One region of the Paenibacillus sp. FSL H8-0175 genome, then DNA from elsewhere that is predicted to be linked to it. Evidence: riboswitches for the same ligand, from Rfam matches in the RefSeq annotation. Region 1 holds a riboswitch; each other region holds the start of a gene.
What was found. A riboswitch is a leader RNA that binds a small molecule or an ion and turns the genes downstream of it on or off. The one in region 1 is predicted to bind cyclic di-GMP.
Positions count from the first base shown of each region.

Region 2: it holds a riboswitch for cyclic di-GMP, as region 1 does, so the genes downstream of both, MHH46_RS03340 (transglutaminase family protein) here and MHH46_RS22660 (hypothetical protein) in region 1, are expected to answer to the same signal.
Region 3: it holds a riboswitch for cyclic di-GMP, as region 1 does, so the genes downstream of both, MHH46_RS02020 (anti-repressor SinI family protein) here and MHH46_RS22660 (hypothetical protein) in region 1, are expected to answer to the same signal.
Region 4: it holds a riboswitch for cyclic di-GMP, as region 1 does, so the genes downstream of both, MHH46_RS04970 (glycosyl hydrolase) here and MHH46_RS22660 (hypothetical protein) in region 1, are expected to answer to the same signal.

Region 1 is NZ_CP150299.1:5,065,803-5,069,066, reverse strand. Features, by position in the region: gene MHH46_RS22665 (hypothetical protein) at 1-634, shown strand, start outside; cyclic di-GMP riboswitch class I at 912-1,010, shown strand; gene MHH46_RS22660 (hypothetical protein) at 1,267-1,812, shown strand; gene MHH46_RS22655 (hypothetical protein) at 2,031-2,993, shown strand; gene MHH46_RS22650 (barstar family protein) at 3,029-3,264, shown strand, end outside.
Region 2 is NZ_CP150299.1:757,087-760,350, reverse strand. Features, by position in the region: rRNA gene MHH46_RS03345 (16S ribosomal RNA) at 1-775, opposite strand, end outside; gene MHH46_RS03340 (transglutaminase family protein) at 1,143-1,952, opposite strand; cyclic di-GMP riboswitch class I at 1,966-2,046, opposite strand; cyclic di-GMP riboswitch class I at 2,121-2,203, opposite strand; gene MHH46_RS03335 (class D sortase) at 2,317-2,982, opposite strand; gene MHH46_RS03330 (GtrA family protein) at 3,085-3,264, opposite strand, start outside.
Region 3 is NZ_CP150299.1:455,846-459,109, forward strand. Features, by position in the region: gene MHH46_RS02015 (2-oxoglutarate dehydrogenase E1 component) at 1-1,322, opposite strand, end outside; cyclic di-GMP riboswitch class I at 1,793-1,877, shown strand; gene MHH46_RS02020 (anti-repressor SinI family protein) at 1,905-2,060, shown strand; gene MHH46_RS02025 (helix-turn-helix domain-containing protein) at 2,168-2,497, opposite strand; gene MHH46_RS02030 (TasA family protein) at 2,667-3,264, opposite strand, start outside.
Region 4 is NZ_CP150299.1:1,158,457-1,161,720, reverse strand. Features, by position in the region: gene MHH46_RS04970 (glycosyl hydrolase) at 134-1,684, opposite strand; cyclic di-GMP riboswitch class I at 1,697-1,776, opposite strand; gene MHH46_RS04965 (sugar phosphate nucleotidyltransferase) at 1,913-3,264, opposite strand, start outside.

The sequences.
Region 1 (3,264 bases):
TGACAAGACGTTGTTCATGCTGCATAGCCATCTTCCAGATTCCTTATGGGATGCGTGGATTGGCGTGCCTTACAGCATTATCTCTTCACTCTACAAAGGCAACAATGATAGCGGGACTATTTTTCAAAAATGGATTCAAAGTCCTTCTGGCTGGAAATGTATCGGCTGTGAACGGCATTGTCTGGAGTCGACGGAACCTCTTCAAGAAGTGAATGTGGCGAGTAATCAACGACAATATAAGTTCCATAATGGCATTCGCCAAAGCATGGTGCTACAAGCCCTAATTTGGTCTATGTACGAGAATACCGTATTATTCAAACCCTTTTTAGGGGATGAGCCCTTTTTTGATGAAGATGATTTGCATACGATATCCTCTTATTTCGTGCCAACTTACCTTAATGATCTACGTCTTCTGGAGCAGTCTAAGCCTTGTAAAGAGTACAAAGATCAGAATATACAGATTTATCAGGAATGGATATCCGCCCCTGACCTTGTCCTCAAATGGAACGGAGGCCTAACAGAAGGCAGATGGATGACTGGTGTTTATATGGATCACTCCCGCTTTGCTGGCTTAGGACCTTATTTGAAGGACGCAAAGGGTAAGCGAACGTATATGCAGGCTTATGTTCAATAGAAGATACAGATTTGGTGTGATCAAATAGATGCGCCTCTTCAGAAAATGTCTTAGGTATTTCGTACTAGGATATTATTATGAAGAGGCGTATTTTTGCTATATATTAGTAAATTTGGCTGTTGATAGGGGGTCTATAACAAAGAATTAGATGAAAAACGACAAAGTTCACAGTAATGACTATATCCAGTGATTCAGTTATAGGGTATTATTACCAAGCGGAGAATGCATTGTAAGTGGAGTAATGAATCTGTTTTCGATTTCCTTTAATAACCATTTGAATTAGAAAAGGCAAACCTGCACGAAAGTCAGGGACGCAAAGCCACGGGCCTTATTCGAGCATCTAAGGATGCTAAAGAATGGTAGCCGGGCCGCTTCTTCTAGTGGTTTTTTTGTGTGTTTTTTTATGGATACCATTTGAACTTATTCTTAAATCGGAGGACATTATGACAAAAAGAAAGAGATTAATAAGTAAATTATTATGCTTATTGTTGTTAATTCAGCTGTTTGCTCCTTTCCTTGGTGGGAGTTCCATGAAAGTCCTTGCGCAAGGAGAGACAATTAAAATTCAATTTCAACCTATGCAATCGCATACTCCAGAGGGTTTTCTCGCTGATTACGGAGAAGTATTCTGAGTGAAAAACAACTATGCCTACGGTTGGACTACAGATCATACAAATTCCACTGTTACAAGAGCTACTTATGATGACTTGCAAAACAAGTTTAATATGAGTCAGAGCTCGTACGGAAATCCTACTCTCGATACATTGACATTAATGCATCCTGACGGGATGTGGGAGATCCAATTAGACAATGGTATCTATGAAGTAGCTGTAACTGTGGGTGATTCAGTATATGGAAGTAGGAATGCGCTGGATGTGGAAGGCACTATATTCTGGGATGGTCTATCGTTAGACCCTGGAGAGCATTCTACATTGAAGAAAAGTGTTACTGTAAGGGATGGAAAGCTAAGCTTGAGTCAGATTAATAGTCCTAATGTAGAAACGGCATTAAATAATATCGAAATTTCTATGGTTAACATGTTCACTCCCACTCTTGCACAACCCCGTATCGCTTTGCCAGCAGAAGAAAATAAGATAGCCGGGAACAAGGTATTGATGTCAGGGACGATGGTCAATGTACATAATATAGCTATTGGGGTGAGGATAACAACCTATTAAGTCTGAATCTATATACGTATGCAAATAATGATCCGATACAATTTTTAGATCCGACAGGACATTGGGCCAAAGGCGATGAGGGCCTAAATATACAAGCGCAAGCGCAAATTATTGCTCTGACAAATGCGTATTATAAAGCTTCTACAGCAGTAGAACGTGAGGCTATAGCTGCCCAGGCTAACATAGTTAGAAAGGCACCAGCCCCACCAGCTACTCCTTTGCAGTTCCAAAGCAAAGAAATTACTAAAATCGTAGTTCAAGGAGTCTCCACTAGAGGTTTTGCGTCAGAGAAAGAGTGGAACCAAGCTCTTAAAAAAGTAAGAATCCTAACCTATACATCTAATTCACATACTGATACACTTCAGTCAGGCAAAAGTATAGAAACCGATTATAATCAGGTTAAAACAGTTATTGGCCGTACTAATATAGCTGTAACAACAAATTATTCATTAACGATCAACACAAAAACACAAAAAGGCACGGAAACGGCCAAAGCATCGCTGCAGATGAATTATAATGTGACAGCTGATGAGTATAGGTTTCTTACAAGCGTAGGTATACCTAGTTTGGAGCAGGCATTATATGTTTTGGACGCTGTGAAGGAGAACAAAGGAAAAGTAACAGCAGGTATATTGAAAGATGCTGGTCTCAAAGTGCATAAAGGTTTCTTGTGGACTAAAATAGGTGGCTCCGTGGATGGGGTCGCAATGGTCTATGCTTTAAGTACTAAAGGCCTGTCCCTTGCCGAAGCCCAAGAAATGTACAGACAAGAAGTGATAAATCCCAATATGCAACAGGCATTAGGCTTGGCTGCAATGGGGTTCACAAACGGCATGTTTAGTTTATCAAAAAAGAGCTCAACACCGAGTACTGTTAGTAAGGTAAAAGAGCCAGTTAAACCGAAGCAGTCAAATACTGCTAATAGTAATAAGATAGAGGTTAAGGCGAAAGAGGGCACGGGTAATGGTGCAGATAACATTGCTCAATATGCTAAGTACAAGGAGTTATTAAAAACAGAAGAAGCCGCAAACCCAGTAGTTGATAGTTTAAGGCAAACAGGTCAATTGCCTTCTAACTATATTACAAAATCTGTAGCTGAACAGAGTGGTTATAGACAAGGGAAAGCATTAAATAACTACGTTCAGGGTGGTCAAATTGGTGGAGACGTATTTGAAAGTTAACTTCATCGGAACTTATAAGTAAAGGAGTGAAGCAAATGAGCACACACGAAGATGATTTAAGAAAAGAAAATGTGACCTTACAAGTTAGCAATATTCAGGATTCAAGGGAACTTCATTTGCTCTTGAAAAGAGAACTTGATTTTCCTGATTTTTACGGAATGAATTGGGATGCTTTTTGGGATGCGATTACAGGGCTAGTTGAATTACCAGAAACTCTGAGTTTTAATGGGTGGGACAAGCTTACAACCGTCCTTCCTGATGACTCACAAAC
Region 2 (3,264 bases), 2.9 Mb from region 1:
GCGCCTCAGCGTCAGTTACAGCCCAGAAAGTCGCCTTCGCCACTGGTGTTCCTCCACATATCTACGCATTTCACCGCTACACGTGGAATTCCACTTTCCTCTTCTGTACTCAAGCCACCCAGTTTCCAGTGCGACCTCAGGTTGAGCCCAAGGTTTAAACACCAGACTTAAATAGCCGCCTGCGCGCGCTTTACGCCCAATAATTCCGGACAACGCTTGCCCCCTACGTATTACCGCGGCTGCTGGCACGTAGTTAGCCGGGGCTTTCTTCTCAGGTACCGTCACTCCGGTAGCAGTTACTCTACCGGACGTTCTTCCCTGGCAACAGAGCTTTACGATCCGAAAACCTTCATCACTCACGCGGCGTTGCTCCGTCAGGCTTTCGCCCATTGCGGAAGATTCCCTACTGCTGCCTCCCGTAGGAGTCTGGGCCGTGTCTCAGTCCCAGTGTGGCCGTTCACCCTCTCAGGTCGGCTACGCATCGTCGCCTTGGTGGGCCGTTACCCCACCAACTAGCTAATGCGCCGCAGGCCCATCCCTCAGTGACAGATTGCTCCGTCTTTCATTCTTCTCTCAGGAGAAAAAAGAAATTATCCGGTATTAGCTACCGTTTCCGGTAGTTATCCCAGTCTGAAGGGCAGGTTGCCTACGTGTTACTCACCCGTCCGCCGCTAAGTTATTTTGAAAGCAAGCTTTCAAAATAACTCCGCTCGACTTGCATGTATTAGGCACGCCGCCAGCGTTCGTCCTGAGCCAGGATCAAACTCTCCAATTAGTATTGAAAAGAGCGATATGCTCATTTTGAAACATCTGACGAGAAAATTAATTCTCTAATTTTGGATTTCACTTGCGTGATTTCCTACTCACTCGTTGTTCAGTTTTCAAAGATCAAGTTCTCGTTGGCGCCGTTTAATGTCTCAGCAGCAACTCTTATAATATATCATGTTGTTTTCAGAAATGCAAGCTTTATTTTTCGAAGCTTTTTATCAGCCTCGTCTATATCGCCTGTACGCTGTCTAACAACGCTTACCTATAATACCCCAACTATTAATAGAAAAGCAACCCCTAATATAAAAATAAACAACTGGCTTAATAATTAAGCCAGTTGTTTATTTAATAGAGTTATGTTTCTAGGGACGAACTTAATAGTATTTTGCCGCAGTATATTTGCTTGAGGCTTTAATTAAATCGGTTTTCTTATCACTCTTTGCAAGTCCTGCATCCACTGTAGTATCAATGGTAACCCACTTCCCATTAAGCAACACTTCGTTCCATGCATGATATTGCGTAACGTAGCTTGTATTCCCCATTACCAACTTAGCAGGAACATCTACACTCCGCAGCATTGCGGCAAAAAGAGAAGCGTAATCATAGCAAATCCCTTTTTTAGTAGTCAATGTCTTATCGATGCTTGGAATATAATCAGTAGTTACACTATTAGCAAGAGAGTAATCATATTGTACATTCGCAACTACATAGTTATAGATCGCTTTAACTTTCTCTTCGTCTGTTGTTTTGCCTTGTACTAATTGTTTAGCTTTGACAATCGCTTTATCAGAAGAACTCCATTTCACATTCTGTACGGAGCCCAAATATACGGAATTCGAGTCACTCATGGTTACGTCTACTACTTCGGAATATAATGCTTTGTATTTATTGCCGGTTGTGTTCTCCAGAACAGAAACCTTATACGTCCCATTTCCTTGTTGCAAAGGGAAGTCCTCAGCTTGTCCAGAAGCATACAAGTTATATGTATAGCTGCTGTTATCTTTGGTGATCATGAGTTTGATTCTTTTATCTTTCGGAATATCATAGTTAATACCAATAACACCTTGAGCCACTTTGGATGTAATCAACCAGCTGGCATCTGCACTTGCAGCTTGAGCTGTACTTACCGGAACTGAAGTCATTAGGACGAACAACGCCACCAGCATAAAATAAACCTTTTTCACGGATAAAACTCCTTTCGGTAGCTGGCTGCCATCCTTTCGGGAAGGCCCTTTAGCTTTGCGTCCCTACCTTTCGATAGGTTTGCCGTTATCGTATAAGCTCTATCTGTTCTAGCTTTACTAGATATAATTGATAGAATCCATTTGAAACAAACAAAAAAAGCCTCTTCATTCGGTAGCTGGCTGCCATCCTTTCGGGAAAAGGCCCTTTAGCTTTGCGTCCCTACCTTTCGGAAGGTTTGCCGTTATCGTGTTTAGCTTTCATAGTATAATACTATCATATTTATAGTTGTGAACAAGACCTAATTTACTAGATTACCCATTATTTTATAAATATCTCCCGGTATTTGTGTTTTCTTGTCATTCACTATTCTCCTTTTGTTAATTTGGCATGAACAATCAGCCGATGCGTTGGATTCACTAGCGGATCACATGTAATCAGAGTAAGAATCTTATCCTTGTCATTCCCGTCAAGAACGGAGACATCACTCGGATCTACAACAGAAATATCGTATACCTCATAGTTAAACACCTGATCACTAGTCTTTACCGTGATAACATCCCCCACAACAACCTCATTCAATCTGTTAAACAAACGCCCCGTAGTTCTAGCCCGATGCGCCGCGATTGCAGCATTCCCGATCTCTCCAAGGGGTGCCGTTTCTTTCATATGGGCTGCAGCATGTTTCATATTAGCTTTTGTAGCCCCTTCTAATACAGGCAGCTTCAAATCAATCTTATCGATTTCAATTAGTGCGATTACTTTGCCACCGACTTCAATCTCCGGTTCAGGCTTTTCTGTCTCTTGGGGTTGGGGCTGTGCCTGGGCATCCAGAACCGATTCCTCTGCTAACAGCTGAGTAACTTCAGCATACCTGCTCTTTAGATCTGGCTGGGGAGTACTATCGGCAGTGCTTAGTTCAGCCGTTTCTAATAACTTCTCCTGCTGCCTGTCGTTGTACCACTCGTTAGCTGTCGGATATAACATGATAAGTATCCCAGCCAGTATGAGTAGATAGGAGAATTTACGCAATGTTATTCACCTCCGTATATTGTTTCTATGGTTATATACAAATCAAGCAGAAACAGCTACTTGCCTTTAAGCATAGCAACTCCTTCTGCCTGAAATTAATGTTTAAAATACCCATTTACGACTTCCAAAGAAATTGATGATCACCGTGATAAAGGTAACCAGCACCTTGGAGATCAAGACTTGAATACCTAGTTTGTCTGTCAACAGATGCATTAACAACAGTGATATTCCGAGCACTACCAGATTCAGCACGATAAACTTGACCAGCTGTACGCGGTCGAA
Region 3 (3,264 bases), 2.5 Mb from region 1:
CGTACAGCTGCTACGCAGGCCTCTGGGTCATCAGCGTTGACATGGACTATTGGGATTTCATACCCTTTGGCGATGTCACTCGCATAATGCGTAGAACGGGAATCTTCACTTTCAGTCGTAAAACCAATTCGGTTATTAACAATGATATGGATCGTCCCACCATTTTGATAACCTTGAAGTTTGCCGATATTAAGCGTTTCTGCAACAATTCCTTCACCTGGAAAAGCAGCATCGCCATGCATCAGCACCGCCATAGCTTTACTGGTATCAATCTTCGGCAGTCCTGCAGTGCTCCGATCTTCTTGTGCGGCACGAGTGAAACCTTCCACGACAGGATTGACGAATTCCAAGTGACTTGGGTTATTCGCTAGTGTTATTCTTGTGCGTACGGTTTCTCCTTCACGGACAGCACGGTCTGCACCGAGATGGTATTTCACATCACCTGTCCAACCATAGTTAATGCCTGTGGAGCCTTCGGAAGGGAAAAGCTCCTTGTTCGGAGAATGATGAAACTCTGAAAATATGATATCATAAGGTTTGCCCAAAATATGTGCAAGAACGTTGAGGCGGCCGCGATGCGCCATGCCCATCAAAATATGCTCCGCACCGTCATGTGCAGCAGCACGTACGATTTCATCTAACATCGGCACAAGAGCATCATTGCCTTCAAGACTGAAACGCTTCTGACCTACAAAAGTCTTGTGGAGGAAGGTTTCAAATTGCTCTACCTGAATCAGGCGGTTCAGGAGCTCTTTGCGTTCTGTATTATTTAGGGGTGCTGGTGAGCTGGTGGATTCTGCCTGTCTATTTAGCCATTGCAGTTCTTTTTCTTCATGCACATGCCCGAATTCATAGGCGATAGTCTTGGTGTATGCCTGACGCATACGTTGCACGGCATCCCATCCGGTATGCACATCATTCGGCGCATTTTCCCATATAAGCGTGGCAGGCAGTGCGATCAGGTCTTCGCGGGTCAGCCCATAGGTTTCAAGCTCAAGATATTTTGCCATGGGATTCTGATCGCGTACCAGCGGATCAATTTCAGCGGCCATATGGCCATATATACGAATATTGGCGATTAGCTTGGAAGCTCTTACTGCTTTTCTAAGCCATTCGGTGTCTCCCGAGATGCGCGGCTGAGGAGCCGGTTCGCTATCCGGAGTTAGGGGAGGAGGTCCCGAATTTGTAAAAAGCTCGCGATAATTATTTTCTACGGTGGAGGGATCTTTCACAAACTGTTCATATCTTTCTTGAATGTAGCCTAAATTGGGTCCGTAATACTTACTCCAAATGGATTCGTTATAGGGCTCTTTGGCTGCCATGAATACATCCTCCTTAACGGATGAACTCCATACGTGACATTTTGTGTCAACGCTTACTGGAGCTGTGATGATTGCGGTTTCATTTCTCATCTTATTGTGCTACTTTCGGCCACTGTAATCAATTCATTCTTTCGTCCAATACGTTCGCAAAATGGTATGGGTTAGCTTGTTCTAATGAAAAGAAGGGTATTTCTTCTCATTACCCATTCTAAAGGCCTATTAAAATGATTCTATTATCCTTATTTTTAACTATTAGGTCAGTAAATATTTATTTTGCTAGTACAATTTATTTTATGTAACGGACGAGTATCGTGATAATCGGACAAGATCTTTGAAAAAAAATCTTTTATTTTTCGTTTTTAAAATAGAAAGTAACCAGGAATCGACACACTTTTCCGCTTTCTTTTTGTATAATGTTATTGCAGATAGTAATTTTATAGTTTTTTAAGCAGATCCTTTCGTGAAAAGGGTCCAGTAAAAGGTAAACTTGCCGAAAGGCAGGGGCACAAAGTCGCGGGTCTAAGGTAGAGATACTATGACAGCCGGATTGCCTGGGGACGTAAAATCTTAGGGGGAGATTTTTTGGAAAAGTCCAACCAGGGTAGCAACAGAGAACAGCAGTTTATTGATCTGGATCAAGAGTGGGTACATTTATTATTAGCAGCTAAGAAGGCTGGCATTAAGGCAGATGAAATCCGCCAGTTCTTTCATGAGAAAACTGTGCAGATCGTGCAGTAATACATTAGAGGGGTTACATATCGAAAAAGGGCACAGCGGTTCTTCGCTGTGCCCTTTTTCGATATGATTTAGTAGAAGAGAGGATCGTACCAGATTAGTAGGAAGTATTAATCCTTTTGATCGAGCTTCCATTTCTGATAGTCCAGAAATTCTTTGAATTCGCGTTTGCTAATGCCTGAGTCCATAGCTTCCTGCACCAATCGGAACCATTCCGAATCTAAATGTGATTCCTCTGCATCATTGGGTTCTCCATAGAGTAGGGCATGAATGGATACCTGAAGCGCGTCAGCGATTTTTTCGATAAACTGGATGGATGGATTGGATTGGATGTTTCTCTCCACGTTGCTAAGATACGACTTAGCCACATCTGCTCTGTCCGCAAGCTCAGATAGGGAGAAACCCTTGTCTAGGCGGAGCTGCTGGATACGTTGGCCCATATTCTGTGGCACTATGCTGACGCCCCTCCGTAATTTTTGTTATTAGTATAGCAAATATCAATAAATCGGACAAAGTTTATTGTAAAGAGAAGAGCAGCAATCTGCTTATCCGTGGCCGGATTCAGGATCTGCTGCTCATCGAGTATTTTATTAAATTACTTTATTGATCTTAGTAGTCTTTTTTCGCACCTTGTTTAGCTACGAAATCCCAAGTCAGTGTTAAGCTATCGCCTTGGAAAATATTTTGATCTTGGTTATTTTCCACAAATTCGAATTGGACGGAGAAGCTGTCGTTGGTACCGGCTTTAATACCGGATGCTTCGGTAAAGAGTTGATCCCAACCTGTATTTTTTACGAGATCCGGATGCTGACTTTTTAAAGCAGCAAGTGTAGTCTCATAAACTACATTTTCAGGAGAGACGATAGGTACTCCTTTATCATTATTTCTAAGGAATTTAACTTTAATGAACTCGGCTAAATCCAGGTAGTTATCTCCTTTAGCATCCGTGATTTGAGTCGATGTATTCAGAATAATAGATCCGATATCGAGCGAACCATCGTTTTTCAATTTGAAGGATTTAGTTACCGTATCACCTGGTTTCAGGTTAGGAATATTAACGATGACAGAAGGGTCGGAGTTCAGATCGAGCGTGCCCGCTGCGAATGTAGCTGTGCTTTGCGCAGTGTCGCTAAAGTATGCGAAGGTTCCTCCGCCGATTAATGATAAACCCAGTGCTGCAGATGCTACGCCAAGACCCAATGTTTTC
Region 4 (3,264 bases), 3.3 Mb from region 1:
AGCTGTACTGCCTCCACAGGTGTTAAAAACATACCTGTTATCGGACAATCGTCTTCTGACCTAATGAGGACTATAGCTTAGTAGCTCTGCAATAACGCAGAGCCACTAAGGATCGACCTTTAATTTTCATCAATCAGGAGACATCCGGAAGAAAAAGTGCACTTGCTGGAACTGTCTCTTTAGCTTGACTAGCACTTTCCCACATCAAGCGGACTCTCGCATCGCCTTCATTCTCGTAATACTCCACCTTGATATCATATAGCTGGCCAGCCTTCAGCGTTATAGTGCCCTTACGCTCAGTACCACTTTGCTTAGTCCAACTATCAATCACGGATTCCCCATTCACCCAGACACGGATACCATCATCTGAGGTAGTGTAAAATGTATATTGCTCATTATATAATGGCTTAATTTTACCGCTCCAACGTATGGAGAACCGATCAATCCCGAGGGCGGCATCCGGGGAGCCTTGCCGCCAATTGAAATCGATTATTGCATCAGTTCTGTTAAGAGCTGCTGCTCCCGACAATTGCATGTTGTTGTAATACTCTCCTGCAAGCCCCTTCGCGAGAGGAATTGCTGCCTCCCCCTCTTCTTCAGAAGGTGCCGGCGCTGGTGCGGCGCTAGGTGTCGGTGCCAGACCAGTATTTAATTTATCTCTGGTCAGGGTATAGTTGCTATTCATAAATGTTTTGATTGTGTCTGCACTGTTATTCTCGTAAAGCATTTTTCCCCAGCTCATCATATACGTCCATTTACTTTGCGATTGCTGAAGCTTCTCCAGATTAGGCATTTCACCATTTTCCCCGATCGCAATCGGTTTGCCTGCGGCTAGACTCAATAAGCTGTCATAGTATTTTTGCTGGTAATCATTTTCGTATATATCTGCTGCCAGAATATCTACTTTATCAGCACCTGGATAAGTTAGCGCATAAGGATCTGACCAAACATTGGGAGCATTCGGACTCCATACCCATAACAAATTATTTAATTTATGAACGTTAACAAAACGGTCATACATAATATTCCATAGTGTAGAAAAGTTATTTTTCTTCCCCCACCAGAACCAGTTCCCGTTCATTTCATGATAGGGTCTCCAAAGCACCGGAACATTGGCATCGCGCAAGCTTTTTAAAGAGACGGCCACCTTATCAAGCTCAGCGATCAGATTGTTATATTGCTTGGTACCCGGTGTAACGTAACTATCGAACTCACTCTGGCTAAGTGTTTTTTTCACATTATCCCAGTCATAAGAGGTGCCCGGCAGGTTAGCATGAAAAGTCATAGCTACGATCCCGCCCGCTTTATTCCAGTTGATGGCGCTATTCACCACATTTTGACGTTGCCAAGCCATCGTTGCTTCGGACTGGCCACTGATCGCACCCATTTCATAACCGTGAAGAGCCGCATATTGTCCGCTGGTTCCCTTCAGCATATTGTTAATTTCATCTGGACTTTCTAAATAGTCATGTTGACCGGCAATAATACCTTTTCCTGAGATCGAGTAAAAATAGTTAAGCAGCTTTACGGCTTCAGGTGAGGCACCTGGGGTAACTGGCGTTCCAGAATTTGAAGCAGCTATGACAACAGACGGCGAAATTCCAACAGCAAGCGGAAGTGCAGTCAGAAACAGGACGAGTGACAGAAATGCACCAAACAATCGATACGTACGGTAAGCTTTCAAAATAATCTCCCTTTCGGTAGCCAGGCTGCCACTCTTTCGAAGGCCCTATAGCTTTGCGTCCCTACCTTTCGATAGGTTTGCCTTTTCAATTTAAGAGAAATAATCTCTCTTACCGTAAGTATCGACGACAATTAATGATATATTTAGTGTTTTTATGACTTTTTTTGATAATTGAGTCAATTTACCTGTTTCAAGAAAATTTGAATTGGTTAAATAGATAGGTTAGACCTATGAAATGAATTGTTGTAGTTCTATATCATTCCAGTCTAAAGTAATACGTATGTTATCTTCTTCTACTAATTCAGACCCCGTCTGTACCTCTATAAACTCAACATCCGTCAAAGCAAGGATCGCGTGCTTCGTTCCTTCCGGTATACGTACCACGTCCCCAGCCTTCACATTATGTTTTTTCTCATTCAGCACAATACTAGCTTCGCCGCTGACGATTGTCCAAATTTCACTACGCTTGCGATGTAATTGATAGCTGATATTATTCCCCTCGGATATAAAAATCCGTTTGGTCAGCACTTCATTGCCTTCATCATATTTCACATAATCAATAACTTTGTAATGACCCCAACGGCGTTCCTCGTACATCGGTCTTTGTTCAAAGGTCTTCAGCACTTCTTTAATCCGTGGGCTCTCAGCTTTATGGGTAACTAGAATTCCATCCGGGCTAGCCGCAATGATCAGATCCTTCGCACCAATTACCGTTATCGGAATGTCCAGCTCATTAATCAAGCAAGTCCCCTCAGAATCCGCCGTCACAAAACCTTTTCCTACATGCTTGCTGCTCATTTCCTCTGTCAGCGTATTCCACGTTCCAAGATCCTTCCAGAATCCATCATACGGCTGCACCACAATATGTTCTTCTTTCTCCACCACTTCATAATCAAAGCTGATGGAAGACAATAGCTTATACTGCTTCTGCAATTCTTCATATCCTAAAGGCAACCCTTTACGCTGCAAAATATCTAACAAGTACCCTAAGCGGAAGGCAAACACTCCGCAATTCCACAAGGCATTTTGTTCGATGAGCTGTTCTGCTTGTATGCGGTCTGGTTTCTCTTGAAAGTGACTCACCTTCATAAAACCATTTTCCCCCGCCTCTTCGGTGGTAGGAATAATATATCCGTATTTCTCTGAGGCATGTTCAGGAACAACACCCATTAGAGCCAGATTTGCTCCACTTTCCAGCATGGTCTCCTCAAGCATAGCTATGGTATCGAAAAAGGATGCTTCTACATAAGGGTCAACAGGCAATATTGCTACCGTCTCCGCTGGAGAAACACCTGCCACTGAATAAAGATAGGTAGCTGTTAAGGCGATAGCCGGAAAAGTATCCCGACGCTCCGGTTCAACGATAATCGGCACATGACTTCCCAGTTGGCTTTGTATCATTTCTACTTGGCCGCGGCCGGTGGCCAGATAAGATGATTCTGCCATCCCTGCTTCCTCCAGCTGTCTCCAGACACGTTGTACCATGGATTCTGGTTCACCTTGAGGGCTTTCAAGTACCTTTAGAAATTGCTTTGAACGTGAGTCGTTGGACAACGGCCATAACCGTTTACCTGAACCGC